Regions from separate parts of the Streptomyces sp. NPDC048415 genome, predicted to be linked through region 2. Evidence: riboswitches for the same ligand, from Rfam matches in the RefSeq annotation. Region 2 holds a riboswitch; the other holds the start of a gene.
What was found. Region 2 has a riboswitch for thiamine pyrophosphate ahead of AB0D27_RS10880 (thiamine ABC transporter substrate-binding protein). Riboswitches for the same ligand answer to the same signal wherever they lie in the genome.
Positions count from the first base shown of each region.

Region 1: it holds a riboswitch for thiamine pyrophosphate, as region 2 does, so the genes downstream of both, thiO (glycine oxidase ThiO) here and AB0D27_RS10880 (thiamine ABC transporter substrate-binding protein) in region 2, are expected to answer to the same signal.

Region 1 is NZ_JBEZKJ010000025.1:73,550-81,061, reverse strand. It holds gene pknB (Stk1 family PASTA domain-containing Ser/Thr kinase) at 1-621, opposite strand, end outside; gene AB0D27_RS18940 (thiazole synthase) at 857-1,651, opposite strand; gene thiS (sulfur carrier protein ThiS) at 1,655-1,855, opposite strand; gene thiO (glycine oxidase ThiO) at 1,852-3,012, opposite strand; TPP riboswitch at 3,010-3,123, opposite strand; gene AB0D27_RS18925 (hypothetical protein) at 3,176-3,535, shown strand; gene AB0D27_RS18920 (FAD-dependent oxidoreductase) at 3,650-4,813, shown strand; gene AB0D27_RS18915 (Rv2175c family DNA-binding protein) at 5,061-5,432, shown strand; gene thiE (thiamine phosphate synthase) at 5,525-6,184, shown strand; gene metF (methylenetetrahydrofolate reductase [NAD(P)H]) at 6,285-7,208, shown strand; gene AB0D27_RS18900 (hypothetical protein) at 7,265-7,512, shown strand, end outside.
Region 2 is NZ_JBEZKJ010000011.1:94,643-102,154, reverse strand. It holds gene AB0D27_RS10910 (phosphatidate cytidylyltransferase) at 1-779, shown strand, start outside; gene AB0D27_RS10905 (hypothetical protein) at 996-1,199, opposite strand; gene AB0D27_RS10900 (hypothetical protein) at 2,411-2,857, opposite strand; gene AB0D27_RS10895 (hypothetical protein) at 3,481-3,885, shown strand; gene AB0D27_RS10890 (VanZ family protein) at 3,959-4,537, shown strand; gene rlmN (23S rRNA (adenine(2503)-C(2))-methyltransferase RlmN) at 4,759-5,865, shown strand; TPP riboswitch at 5,935-6,040, shown strand; gene AB0D27_RS10880 (thiamine ABC transporter substrate-binding protein) at 6,119-7,204, shown strand; gene AB0D27_RS10875 (iron ABC transporter permease) at 7,243-7,512, shown strand, end outside.

The sequences.
Region 1 (7,512 bases), on a different contig from region 2:
GTAGAGGACGACCCCGCAGGCGTAGACGTCGACGCGGGTGTCGGCGGTGCCGTGCTCGATCTGCTCGGGGGCGAGGTAGGACACGGTGCCGAGGACGGCCCCGGTCGTGTTCGTCACCGTGTCCACGGCCCGTACGAGACCGAAGTCGGCCACCTTGACCCGTCCGTCATCCCCTATGAGGACGTTCTCCGGCTTCATGTCGCGGTGCACGAACCCGGCCCGGTGCGCGGCGCCGAGCGCGGCGAGCACCGGCTCGAGGATGTCGAGCGCGGCCCGCGGCTGCAGGGCGCCGCGCTCGCGCAGTACGTCGCGCAGGGTGCACCCGGCGACGTACTCCATGGCCAGGTAGACGTACGACCCGTCCGCCCCCTGGTCGAAGACCTGCACCACATTGGGGTGGGCGAGCCGTGCCACCGACTTGGCCTCGCGGATGAACCGCTCGACGAACGAGCCGTCGGCGGCCAGCGTCGGGTGCATCACCTTGAGCGCGAGCACGCGGTCGAGGCGGGTGTCCAGGGCCCTGTAGACCGTGGCCATCCCGCCGACCGCTATCCGTGCGTCAACGCGATAGCGGCCGTCGAGCACCTGCCCGACAAGCGGGTCCTGAAGGGTCGTATCCACGCAGGTGAGTGTACGAGCCGCCACTGTCACGCGCCCCGTTCAGCCGATACCGGAGCGGGACTGCAGCCGACCTGTGACGCACATCGCAGGCAGCGAGCGGGCAGCCCGCGACACAGCCGCGACGAATGCAGCGCCCGCCAACGGCAAGAACCCCCGCGGAAGGCCCGCGCACTCCCCAGACGACTGGAAACGGGCGGTGCGCGGGCGGGCCCGAACCCAGCGCAGCGCCGGGCACCTAGAAGGCGGGCCTCTCGGGATCCAACCGCGCCAGCCCCTCCACAGGAGACGACGCCTCGGCGAAGTGCCGTCGGGGGATACGCCCCGCCCGGTAGGCGAGCCGGCCGGCCTCGACGGCGTGCCGCATGCCCTCTGCCATGAGCACCGGCTCCTGGGCGCGCGTCACGGCCGAGGCGAGCATCACCCCCGCACACCCCAGCTCCATCGCGAGCGCCGCGTCGGACGCGGTACCGGCTCCCGCGTCCAGAATCACCGGCACGCGCGCGTGCTCCACGATCAGCTGGAAGTTGTGCGGATTGCGGATGCCGAGCCCGGACCCGATCGGCGACCCGAGCGGCATGATGGCGGCGCAGCCGACATCCTCCAGCTTCCGCGCGAGCACAGGATCATCGTTCGTGTACGGCAGCACGGTGAACCCGTCGTCGACCAGCGTCTCCGCGGCGTCGAGCAGCTCGATCGGATCGGGCAGCAGCGTGCGCTCGTCGGCGATGACCTCCAGCTTGACCAGGTCGCTGCCGAGCGCTTCGCGCGCGAGACGAGCGGTCAGCACGGCCTCGCCCGCGGTGAAACAGCCCGCCGTGTTGGGCAGGACGCGGATGCCGAGCTTGTCGAGCACCGACAGCACCGAACCGTGGACGCAAGCGTTTACGCGCCGCATCGCGACCGTCGTCAGCTCCGTGCCGGACGCCACGAGTGAGCGCTCCAGGACGTCAAGGCTGGGCGCACCGCCGGTACCCATGATCAGACGGGACGAGAAGGACGTACCAGCGAGGACGAAGGGATCGTCGGCCATGGCTCAGCCTCCTTGGACGGCGGTGAGGACTTCGATGCGGTCTCCCTCGGAGAGGGCTGTCGACGACCACTGCGCGCGCGGGACGACGGTTTCGTTGAGCGCGGCGGCCACCCCGGACGGCGCGGGGGTGAGGGTGGCGACGAGCGTGTCGAGAGCGGTCCCCGTGTCGATGCGCTGTCGCTCTCCGTTGACGAAGATGTTCATGCGGGCTGCTCCGTGAGGGCGGCGGCGCCGAAGCGCCCGGGTGTGAAGGGGCGGGCCACGTCGGGGAGTTCGCCGGTGGTCAGGACGTGCGCCATCGCGTCACCGGTGATGGGGGTGAGCAGTACGCCGTTGCGGTAGTGCCCGGTGGCCAGCAGGAGCCCGTCCAGTTCGGTCGGGCCGAGCAGCGGCGCGTTGTCGGGCGAGGCAGGGCGCAGTCCGGCGCGCGTCTCCGTGAGTGGCAGCTCGGTGATCCCGGGCACCAGCTCATGGGCGTCGCGCAGCAGTTCGTACACGCCGCCGGCGGTCACTGTCGTGTCCCAGCCCAGCTCCTCGCTGGTGGCGCCCACGACGAGTTCGCCGCTCTCGCGCGGCACCAGGTAGACCTGGCTGCCGCGCACGACGGCACGTACCGTGCGGCTCAGGAAGGGCGCGTACCGCTTCGGCACGGTCAGGCGCAGTACCTGCCCCTTCACGGGACGCACGGGCGGCAGGACGTCGTCGGGGACGCCCGCCAGACGCCCGCTGAGGCTGCCCCCCGCCAGCACGATCTGGCCGCCGGCGAGCTCGGTGCCATCGGTGGTGACCGCTCCGGCGGCCCGGTCCCGTACGACGCTCAAACGCTCCGCCCACGCCCGGTGGAACACCACACCGGCCCGCTCACACGCCGTGACCAGGGCCCGCGCGAGGCGGCGCGGATCGACCTGGTGATCGCCGTCGACGCGCAGACCTCCGCGTACGCCGGGCGCGAGCATCGGCTCAAGACGGCGGCACTCGCGACCGCTCAGCCACTCCGAGTCGAGCCCCGACCGGCGTTGCAGTGCGTGCAGTTCCCGCAGATGGGCGCGGTCGTCGGCGTCCAGCGCGACGGCCAGCGTGCCGCACTGTCGGTAGCCGAGGTCCTGGCCGCTCGCCTGGGTGAGCTCGGCGGCGAAGTCCGGATAGCGGCGCGCGGAGGCGAGATTGAGGCCCAGCAGGGTCTGCTCGCCGTAGTGCAGTTCGGTGACGGCGGCGAGCATTCCGGCGGCCACCTGGGCCGCTCCGCCGCCGGGTTCGGGGTCGACGACGGCGGTGGCGAACCCGCGTTGCGCGGCCCGCCAGGCCGTGACAAGGCCGATGATGCCGCCCCCGATGACAAGGACATCTGATGTACGCGACATGGGCGTCCAGCCCCTCCCTTCGCCGGCATGACCCGGATCAGGTTCGTACGGTCGGAGGCCGTCCCAGCCTCCCTCTCAGCCCGGTGCGTCCGGGCTCCCGCGAGTGCTTTACGGTGACCACCCTAGCCCGCCGCCACCTTTCCCAGTAAGGGAGCCTCCGTCCATGGCCCGTTCGCTCGACGGCCTCGTGCTCGCCCCGGTCGCCGACCAGGCGCCGGGTCAGGTGGGCACCCGCACCCGGTTCTCGTACCACGAGAAGGACGGCGAGATCTGGGCCGAGTACACGGGCGGCGACGTCGTACGCGGGCACCTCGTGGGTACCCGTGAAGGCGACCGCCTCGACTTCCGGTACGTGCAGCTGAAGCGCGACGGCAGCACCTCGTCGGGGCGCTGCGCGTCCCTCGTGGTGGAGCTGCCCGACGGACGCGTGCGTCTGGAGGAGACCTGGGAATGGGAGTCGCAGGCGGGGAGTGGGACGAGCGTGGTGGAGCAGCTCCGCGAGAAGTGTGGAACAGCTCACTGAGCCCGGCCGCTGACTGACAAATTGTCAGGTGTCTATGGTGATCAGGTGAGCGAGCAGACGCAGGCGCAGTCGCAGGGGCGTACGGCACGGCGGGTCGTGATCGTGGGCGCGGGGATGGCCGGGGTGCAGAGCGCGGTCGCGCTGCGCGAACAGGGCTTCACCGGCACCGTGACACTGATCGGTGCGGAGCCGCACCAGCCGTACGACCGGCCGCCGCTGTCCAAGGCCGTCCTGCTCGGCAAGGCCGAGGGCTCCGCCTTCGACGTCGACTTCGAGGCGCTGGACATCGAACTGCAGCTCGGGCGCGAGGCGCTCGGCCTGCGCCCCGGCGACCACGAACTGGACACGGCCACCGGACCCGTGCCGTACGACGTCCTGGTCGTCGCGACCGGAGCGGAACCGATCCGGCTGCCGGGCGCGGAGGGCGTGCCCGGGGTCCATCTGCTGCGCACCCTCGACGACGCCGAGCGGCTGCGTCCCGTCCTCGCCCAGCAGCACGACATCGTGGTCGTCGGGGCGGGCTGGATCGGCGCCGAGTTCGCCACGGCGGCGCGCGAGGCGGGGTGCGCGGTGACCGTCGTCGAGGCCGCCGACCGGCCGCTCGCGGGGGCGTTGCCCGCCGAGGTGGCCGCGCCGATGGCGGCCTGGTACGCGGACAGCGGGGCCACACTGCGTACGCACGCGCGCGTGGAGCGCGTCGAGCCCGGCGCGGTGGTGCTGGACGACGGCTCCCGGGTGCCCGCGGGCGCCGTGGTCGTCGGCATCGGCGCGCGTCCGGCCACCGCCTGGCTCGCCGGCTCCGGCATCGAGCTCGGTGCCCATCGCGAGGTCCTGGCCGACGACCATCTGCGCACCTCGGTACCGGATGTCTACGCGGTCGGCGACTGCGCCTCCTTCCCTTCGGGAAGGTACGAGGGCCGTCTCCTGGTCCACCACTGGGACAACGCCCTCCAGGGCCCGCGCACGGTCGCGGCGAACATCATCGGCGAATCCCCGGCGGCGTACGACCCGGTCCCGTACTTCTGGTCCGAACAGTTCGGCCGTTTCGTCCAGTACGTCGGCCACCACGCGCCCGCCGACACGACGGTGTGGCGCGGCGACCCCACGGGAGTCGCCTGGACGGTCTGCTGGCTCCGTTCCGGACGCCTGGTCGCCCTCCTGGCGGTGGGCCGCCCGAGGGACCTCGCCCAGGGTCGCAGGCTCATCGAGTCGGGCGCCCTGATGGATCCGGAGCTGTTGTCGGATCCGGCGAGGCCTCTCAAGGCGGCCACGGCGTAATCCGTCACAAGGCGGTCACGGCACAGTCCATCACACGGCGGCCACGGCGTAATCCGTCACTAGGCGGCCACGGCATAGTCCGTCACACGGCGATCACGGCGAAGTCCGTGACACGGCGATCACGGCGAAGTCCGTGACACGGCGATCACGGCGAAGTCCCTCATAAGGCGGCCAAAGGCGTCATCCGTCACCCCAGGTCGGACGCCCTTGGCTTCCGACTGTCAGTCCGGGATGGCAGGCTTGTCCCGTGACCGAGATTGACGCAAAGATCGATGCTCTCGTCCCCGCCTGGCTCACCCTCCCCGACATCGCCGAACAGCTCGGCGTCGAGGTGACCCGCGTCCGGCAGTTGGTCAAGGAGGGCCAGCTGATCGCCGTACGCCGTGGTGAGAACCGCGCGCTGCACGTCCCCGCCGCCTTCATCGACGGGAACGAGCAGAAGGTCGTCAAGGGCCTGTCCGGCACCCTGACGCTCCTGCGGGACGACGGCTTCACCGACGAAGAGATGCTCGAGTGGCTCTTCACCCCCGACCCGACCCTGCCCGGCACCCCCGCGCAGGCTCTGAGCGAGAATCGCGGCACGGAGGTGAAGCGCCGCGCCCAGGCGCTCGCCGTCTGACCTGAACCAAGACCGTCCGGCGTACGGACCACGGTTCGCCGGGCCACCCCGGCCGCCCTGGTCCGTACGCACCGACAACGGGGGACATACGCATGCCCGAGAACGCCGCCACCACCGTCCGCGCCCAGCTCGCCGACGCCCGCGTCTACCTGTGCACGGACGCCCGCAGACGCCAGGGCGACCTCGAGGAGTTCCTCGACGTGGTCCTGGAGAGCGGCGTCGACATCGTGCAGCTGCGCGACAAGGGCATGGAGGCGGCGGAGGAGCTGGAGCACCTCCAGGTCTTCGCGGACGCCTGCGCCCGCTACGGCAAGCTCCTCGCGGTCAATGACCGGGCCGATGTCGCTCACGCCATCCAGGCCCACGTACTGCACCTGGGCCAAGGCGACCTCCCCGTCCCCGCGGCCCGCGCCATACTCGGCGACGACATCCTGATAGGCCGCTCCACGCACGCCGAGTCCGAGGTCGCGGCCGCCGCCGTGCAGCAGGACGTGGACTACTTCTGCACCGGTCCCTGCTGGCCCACCCCCACCAAGCCCGGCCGCCACGCGCCCGGCCTGGACCTGGTCCGTTACACGGCGGCGCTGGGCACCGCCCGTCCCTGGTTCGCCATCGGCGGCATCGACCTGGGCAACCTCGACGAGGTGCTGGAGGCGGGCGCCCGGCGGGTTGTCGTCGTACGGGCGATCACGGAGGCGGAGGACCCGGGAGCCGCGGCGGCGGACTTCGCGAAGCGGCTGCGCGGCGCGTAGGCGCGCGGTGACTGTCCGAGGGGTGGACAAGAAGTCGGCAAATCGGACAATTCCCCTCGCTTCGGTTGGGGGACCGGCGCCCCCTGGCTAACCTGCGGGTATGGCCCTCGGATCTGCTTCCACCAGGACTGATCGCGCACGCACCGTGCGCGACATGCTCGCGACCGGCAAGAAGACGTACTCGTTCGAGTTCTCCGCGCCGAAAACCCCCAAGGGCGAGCGGAACCTGTGGAACGCGCTGCGCCGGGTCGAGGCCGTCGCGCCCGACTTCGTCTCCGTGACCTACGGCGCGGGCGGCTCGACGCGCGCCGGCACCGTCAAGGAGACCGAGCAGATCGTCGCCGACACGACGCTCACCCCGGTCGCCCACCTCACCGCGGTCAACCACTCGATCGCGGAACTGCGCAACATCATCGGTCAGTACGCGGACGCCGGGATCCGCAACATGCTCGCGGTCCGCGGCGACCCGCCCGGCGACCCCATGGGCGAGTGGGTGCCGCACCCGACGGGTCTGACCTACGCGGCCGAGCTGGTCCGTCTCATCAAGGAGTCCGGCGACTTCTGCGTCGGCGTCGCGGCCTTCCCGGAGATGCATCCGCGCTCCACCGAGTGGGACCTGGACGTCGCGCACTTCGTCGACAAGTGCCGCGCGGGCGCCGACTACGCGATCACCCAGATGTTCTTCCAGCCGGAGTCGTATCTGCGGCTGCGCGATCGCGTCGCGGCGGCGGACTGTGCGACGCCGGTCATCCCCGAGGTCATGCCGGTGACGAGCGTGAAGATGCTGGAACGGCTCCCCAAGCTCAGCAACGCCTCCTTCCCGGACGCCCTCAAAGAGCGGATCCTCACAGCCAAAGACGATCCGGCGGCTGTACGCTCCATTGGCATTGAGTTCGCCACGGAGTTCTGCGCGAGGCTGCTGGCCGAGGGAGTCCCCGGATTGCACTTCATTACGCTGAACAACTCCACGGCGACGCTGGAAATCTACGAGAATCTGGGCCTGCACCACCCACAGCGGGCCTAGACCGGTCGCACCCGCGTACGACACACTGCGTAGCGGCCACTGGGAGAGGGGCGTACATGGGCTGGACGGTCCTCTATATCGCGTTCGGCGTCGTCGCGTTGTGGCTGCTCGGCGAGGTCCTGCTGCAGTACAAGGCGCGGCTGCGCTACCGGCTGCTCGCCTTCGTCGGCTTCCTCGGTGTGGTCCTCGGCGTGCTGATGCCCTCCGTGGTGGTCATCGGCCTGGGCGCCGCCGCCTTCGCGGTCGGCCAGACCTACGTCACGCTCTCCTTCCGCCAAGGCTTCGCGCAGGGCTGGGCCATCAA
Region 2 (7,512 bases):
TGGGAGTCGGGCTCGGTGCGGTGATCGTCGCGTCGTTGTTCATCGTCAAGGCCGTCTTCGTCGGAGTGATAGCGGTCGCCGTGGTGGTGGGGCTCTGGGAGCTCACCTCGCGGCTCGAGGAACGCAAGGGCATCAAGGCGCCCCTGGTGCCACTGGCGCTCGGCGGGGCCGCCATGGTCGTCGCCGGATACGTCCGAGGTGCGGAGGGCGCATGGGTGGCGATGGCGCTCACCGCGCTGGCCGTCCTGGTCTGGCGCATGACGGAACCGCCCGAGGGCTACCTCAGGGACGTCACGGCGGGGGTCTTCGCCGCCTTCTACGTCCCGTTCCTGGCCACGTTCGTGGCCATGATGCTCACCGCTGACGACGGGCCGCGCCGCGTCCTGACCTTCCTGCTTCTGACGGTCGTCAGCGACACGGGCGCGTACGCGGTCGGCTGGCGCTTCGGCAAGCACAAGCTGGCGCCGCGCATCAGCCCCGGCAAGACCCGCGAGGGCCTGCTGGGAGCGGTCACCTTCGCGATGGCGGCGGGCGCGCTGTGCATGCAGTTCCTGATCGACGACGGCGTCTGGTGGCAGGGCCTGGTCCTCGGCCTCGCGGTGGCAGGCAGCGCCACGCTCGGCGACCTCGGCGAGTCCATGATCAAGCGGGACCTGGGCATCAAGGACATGGGCACGCTGCTGCCGGGTCACGGCGGCATCATGGACCGCCTGGACTCACTGCTGCCGACGGCTCCGGTGGTGTGGCTGCTGCTGGTGATCTTCGTAGGCTCGAGCTGATCTTCCTAAATCTGGGCTGACCTGCGTAAACGTACGTGAGGGGCTCGTCGTCCACAGGGCGGCGAGTCCCTCTCCGTATGTCTGCGACACTGGTAGGGCCATGCCTAAGCCCGGAGAACTGGAAGTGGCCGACGTCACAATGCCCTCTACCATGAGATTTCCGGGTAGAGGGCGCTTTATTGTGGCGCTGAGCCGTGTCACTCGCGCGCTGAGGGGTCAGAAGCCCCAGCGACGGTGTGACAGTTTCTCGTAGACCACCAGAAACGGTGCTACGTAGCCGGAGGCCTCGGCAGGCGATGCGTGACCAGTCATGATCAACACAAAGCCTGCTGCGAGCGCACCTCCGTAGGTGAGGGCCGTAACCCAGAAGGGTGGGTTGGGCTCCGATCCGGCCTGGCCTTGCGGCTGCAGTTCGCCCATACTCGTACTTGCTCCTGTCCGTGCAGCGGTACATGGGGTTGGAGGCCACCCGCTTCGTTTCGTAGGCGGGCGGGTGGCCACCCCATAAGGAGCGATACCCTGAGCGGCATCACGGTTACGATTCTGGCCCAGAGGGCTCGTCGCCGTCAATCGCAACATCGAAGGGGCGGAGCGTAATCTCCCTCGGATTCTGCGGCTCGATGCGAGTAGACACCTTTCAAATCAAGGCGCTTTGCCTAGTATGACCTTGGAATCCTAAACTTTGCAGATCGGTCGAGTGCGTCTCGGTCGTGAAGTGCTCTATCCATGGCTCGCTTCGAGCGTTCCGTGCTGTCGGGCATCAAGTGGGCGTACACCCGCAGAGTCAGTCCGGGATCGGAGTCCCCCAGTACTGGCTGACGGCCTTGGTTTTCCCACCGGCGTCCAGCAGCACGGATGCGTAGAAGTGCCTCAGGGCGATGCATGCCGTGCTCGCGTGCGGACTCGTAGTTGCCGTCCCCATCAGCTTCTGCAATCAGTCCGGCCGCCGCGAGCGCTGTCTTCCACTCCTGGATGTTGAAGTTGCTGCGCCAGACCACCCAGCTCGCAGTGTTCGTGGACAGGAGGCGAGCCGAGACTTTTGAGGGCCGTCAGGCTTCCGCCACAGCAGCGTGACCTCGACCGGCTTGTACGCGTCCATGTGGGCCCGTAGGACCTCGGCAACTGACGAGGGCAGCGATGCGTCCCGCTCCCCGCGTTCGGGTAGTCGAGGTCCACGACGGTCAGCCCGGCGCCCCCGGGACGCTCGTGGGCGACGCGCTCGCAGCGGTCGGTATGCCAGTACCGCGCGGCGGACCGCGTTGGCCGACTGCACGGCGCCGTGGTAGATCCAGTGCTCGCCGCGGTGCTGGTCCCGCAGCACGCTGGGGCGGGGTGAGCTTGCCCCCCCGGGCATATGCGCAGCGGCTGTTCAGAGAGCCGGTGGTAGCGGCCCTCCACATCCGCCTTCAACTCCATGTGCGCGCTGACCATGTGCTCTACCGGGTCGAACCCGTTGCGGGCCACGATGCCGAAGCCGATACGGTGCGCGCCCTTGGCGAACGCTCGCCAGTCGTGGTGCGTGCGGAGAACGTCTTGCCCTGCCGCGGCACCGCGCCGACCAGCAAAGACAGCCACAGCTTGGTGGCTATCACCAGGTTGCCCCGCTCGTCCACGCCCCACGGGAACGGCTTTCAGAAGTCCACCCGAGTCGCCCCCAGCAGCGGCGTACACCCCGCGGGCACTGCGAGCGGGTCGCGGTCAGCGATCCAGTAGGACACCCTGCGCCCGCTCCACGAGGGCGCCATGACGTACAGGGTCAGCGCCGCGGCGAGCCCCACGAAGCACGCGGCGGTGGTGACGATGCCCCGCAGCCGGACGCGGTCGTTGCGCTGCCGCGCCAGCTTCAGGTACTCGGCCGCGTCCTCCGCCTGCACGGCGGCCAGCCGCAGCCCCTTGCCCTCCGCGTCGAACACCCACCGGCCGACCAAGGTGGACCAGCGCCACGCGCCGCGCGGCGAGTAGGCCAGCAGCTTCGGCGTGTAGATGCACGGCAGGCGAACGGCGTGGTAGCCGACCATGGTGGAGTAGTGGCGCACCGCCCAGCGTCGCACCGCTTTGCGCTGGTCGGGCAGCTTCACTCAGTCCGGCAGGACCGGCATGCGGGCCTTGTGCTTGGCCTCCATCCACTCACTGACCGAGGGTGGGTAGACCTCGCGGGGCGGGTCGACCGGCGCATCCTCCGTGAGAACGTCGGCGTCCGGGTCGTCGGCGTCGGGGAGTTCGGCCTCCCCACTCGCCCGGCGCGGGCGCGTCGGCGGTCGGGGCGGGCGTCTTGTTGAGAGGGAACGGCATCACGTCGGCCGTCCGCTTCTCATGCCCAGCGCTACGCCCCGCGAGACCCCGTGATCGCGCGTGAGTTCCGCGGCCGACGGAAGCTCCACCATCGTCGGGTCGGACTTGATCAGAGTTTCATCGCTTTCGCGATCTCCAGAACGTGGAGCCGTAGGAGCCACGCAGCGGTGATAGTTCATGCGTCCGGTGATGCCACCTCAAATCAGGCTCAGATTCCGGTGCAAGTTCGAGAGTTAAACGGGTCAAATCGTGCCTTTCTGTAGGCATTCGGGAACTGGCATTCGATCATGCACTGATAAGCTCTGGGTAAACGGGGGAAAACGCGTGCGGCCGCTTCGGAGGCTCTTTGCTGCCCCCATTTCCGGGCGCCCTTGACCAGAGCGCCCGTAGTAAACGGGAGATTTGAAAAGTGAAGAACATTAAGCGGTCCCTGGGGGCTGCTGCATCGCTGGTGTCCATCCTGGGGACCAGCGTCATCCTTGCTCCATCAGCGTCCGCGACGCCTGCCGGTTGTGGTGAGCTGAGCAACGGCAACCTGTGCATCTCGGGCGGCAAGCTCGGCAAGAGCGCCACCTACACGTGGACCGTCGGCTACTCCCGCAACACCAGCGGCCAGATCATCGTGACGCTCGGCGACCAGCGCAAGAACGACCAGATCACCGCCCTGCCGAACTACTACGGCAGCAAGAAGACGAGCTCCGTCAGCAACTATGCCGAGCTGAGTCAGAAGCACTCCATCGACGCAGGCGACTGCATCCGCGGCGTCATGGAGTACAAGGGCACGATGTACGTCACCAAGTGGCGTTGTCCCTGACGGTACCCTCACGGGTGCCGCATGACGCGTGCGGCACCCAGAGCCCCGCCTCACCGTCAAGGGAAACGCCGTCGTGTGGGAAATCATTCTCTATCTGAATTTCGCCACCGTGGCGGGATTCCTGCTCTTCTGCGCGGTCATTCCCTGGGTGGCTGCCGCAATTGAAGCGCGCACGAGGGACGCAGTCCCGGTGCTGTCCCGCGTGTTCCTCGCGTTCTGCCTGATGGTAATCCTCGCGGCCACGCTGATCCCGAGCCAGCCGATCGGCAGCGGCGGGCAGCGGTACATCTCGTGGGCACCTGGTGAGGGCCTTTGGGGCGACGACCTGTCCACGGTCGGAATGGGCAGCATGGAGCACGACATGATCCTGCGGCTCCAGCTGGCGAACGCCCTGATGTTCGTCCCGCTCGGCCTGCTGCTGATGTTTGTCACTCGGCAGCCGCGCCTGCGCCGGGTCGTGCTGATCTGCCTAGCGTTGAGTGTGCTGATCGAGGCGACACAGTACGTGATGAACGCTGGTCGCACCGTGGACGTCGATGATGTCCTGTTCAACACCCTGGGCAGTCTCATCGGCGGCGTCCTGGCGCTCTTGCCCCGTCTCGCCTTCCTGAGCGAGGACTCTGAGGAGTCGGCGGATCCCGCCCTGGGCTGACCGCCCGAGCTTTTACGGCGGGCCTGGACGGACAGCCTTCTGGACGCTCGCCCGCAGAAAGCGTGCCGCCACCTGCACCGACGTGCCTGCCGCGAACCGTGGGCCGGGCCGTCTGTGGGCCGTCGGAGGGGGACCGACGATGACCAACAACGACCGTCAACGACCACTCCCGATCCGACGATCGCAGGTCACACGAATCGATCTGCGACACTGGTACAGCCATGCCTAAGCCCGGAGAACTCACTTTTGTCGCCCCGCGCGGAGCCAAGAAGCCGCCGCGGCACCTTGCCGATCTCACGCCCGCCGAGCGTAAAGAGGCCGTTGCCGCGATCGGTGAGAAGCCGTTTCGTGCCAAGCAGCTCTCGCAGCACTACTTCGCGCGGTACGCGCACGACCCCGCCGAGTGGACGGACATCCCGGCCGCCTCGCGCGGCAAGCTCCAGGAGGCGCTGCTCCCCGAGCTGATGACGGTCGTGCGGCATCTGTCCACCGACGCGGACACCACCCGTAAGACCCTGTGGCGGCTCTTCGACGGCACGCTCGTCGAGTCCGTGCTGATGCGCTACCCGGACCGGGTCACCATGTGCATCAGTTCGCAGGCCGGCTGCGGGATGAACTGCCCGTTCTGTGCGACGGGGCAGGCCGGGCTCGACCGGAATCTGTCCACCGGCGAGATCGTGCACCAGATCGTGGACGGCATGCGGGCCCTCAGGGACGGCGAGATTCCGGGCGGCCCCGCACGGCTGAGCAACATCGTCTTCATGGGCATGGGTGAGCCGCTCGCCAACTACAAGCGGGTCGTGGGCGCCATTCGCGCCCTCACCGACCCCGAGCCGGACGGGCTCGGACTCTCGCAGCGCGGCATCACCGTCTCGACGGTCGGACTAGTCCCGGCCATCCACCGGTTCTCCGACGAGGGCTTCAAGTGCCGCCTCGCCATCTCGCTGCACGCGCCGGACGACGAGCTGCGCGACACCCTCGTCCCCGTCAACACGCGGTGGAAGGTGCGCGAGGTGCTGGACGCCGGATGGGAGTACGCGGCCAAGTCCGGGCGGCGCCTGTCCATCGAGTACGCCCTCATCCGGGACATCAACGACCAGGCATGGCGCGGTGACCGGCTCGGGCGGCTGCTCAAGGGCAAGCCGGTGCACGTCAATCTCATCCCGCTGAACCCGACCCCGGGTTCGAAGTGGACCGCCTCGCGGCCCGAGGACGAGAAGGCGTTCGTCGAGGCGATCGCCGCCCACGGGGTGCCGGTGACCGTCCGGGACACCCGTGGTCAGGAGATCGACGGGGCGTGTGGTCAGCTCGCGGCGACCGAGCGGTAGTCTGACCCGCGTCAGTACATCTTGATAGCCAGCTTCTTCATAGCCAACATCTTCAAATCCAACATCTTCATATTCCGACAGGGGAGCGCCACAGCGCTGAGAGTGCGGGACAGACCGCAGACCCTCTGAACCTTGCCCAGGTCATTCTGGGTAGGAAGTTCGGTCATCACTCAAGCTGTTGCGCCCTGCCCGGGACCTGCCTTCAGGCCCCGGGCAGGGCCGCGTCTCTTCCTGGTCAGCCAGGAGGAATTCAGTGAGCACCACCAAGAAGTTCGCGGCCGTGGCCGTCGGCCTGGGCCTCGTCACGCTGCCGGCGCTGTCCGCGTGTGGGTCGTCCGGCAGCGGGAAATCCGCGGACTCCAAGACCGTCACGCTCGTCAGCCACGACTCGTGGGCCGTGTCGAAGAGCGTGCTCAAGGACTTCGAGAAGCAGTCCGGGTACACGGTCAAGGTCCTCAAGGACGGCGACGCCGGGCAGGCCGTCAACAAGGCCATCCTCACCAAGGACAACCCGCAGGGCGATGTCTTCTTCGGCGTCGACAACACCCTGCTGTCCCGGGCGCTCGACAACGGGCTCTTCCAGTCGTACGAGGCGAAGGGGCTCGGCCGGCTCGACGCCCAGTACCTGCTCGACAAGGACAAGCACCGGGTCACCCCGATCGACTACGGCGACATCTGCGTCAACTACGACAAGGCCTACTTCAGCCGGCACAAGCTGGCCCCGCCGGCCTCCTTCGACGACCTGACCAAGCCCGCGTACAAGAACCTCCTCGTCACGGAGAACGCGTCCACGTCCTCGCCCGGTCTCGGCTTCCTGCTCGGGACCGCCGCCAAGTACGGCGACGACGGCTGGCCGGACTACTGGAAGAAGCTCAAGGCCAACGGCGTGAAGGTCGTCGACGGCTGGGAGCAGGCGTACAACGAGGAGTTCTCCGGTTCCGCCGGCGGCAAGAAGGCGAAGGCCGACCGGCCGCTCGTCGTCTCGTACGCCTCCTCGCCGCCCGCCGAGGTCATCTATGCCGACCCGAAGCCCACGACCGCGCCCACCGGCGTCGCGGACGGCACCTGCTTCCGGCAGATCGAGTTCGCGGGGCTGCTGAGCAACGCCGGCAACACCAAGGGCGGCAAGGCGCTCATCGACTTCCTGGTCTCCAAGGAGTTCCAGGAGGACATGCCGCTGAACATGTTCGTGTATCCGGTGCTCAAGGGGGCGAAGGTGCCCGCGGAGTTCACCGCGTACGGCCCGGCGGCCAAGGACCCCGAGACCATGGCCCCGGCCAAGATCGCCGACAACCGTGACCAGTGGGTCAAGTCGTGGACCTCACTCGTACTGAAGTAGCGCCCGGGAGGCGTGGGAGCGCGGCGCGGGTGGGGCTCATGGCCCTGCCCGTCGTGTTCTTCGCCGTCTTCTTCGCCTATCCCGTGGCCGCGATCGTGGCCCGAGGCCTCAAGATCGACGGGGTTTGGCGGTTCGGACGGTTCGGTGACGTGCTCGCGCAGCCCGACATCCGGCATGTGCTGTGGTTCACCACCTGGCAGGCGCTCGCCTCCACAGCGCTCACGCTGCTGATCGCGCTCCCCGGCGCGTATGTCTTCGCGCGCTTCGATTTCAGGGGCAAGCACGTTCTGCGGGCCGTGGTGACCGTG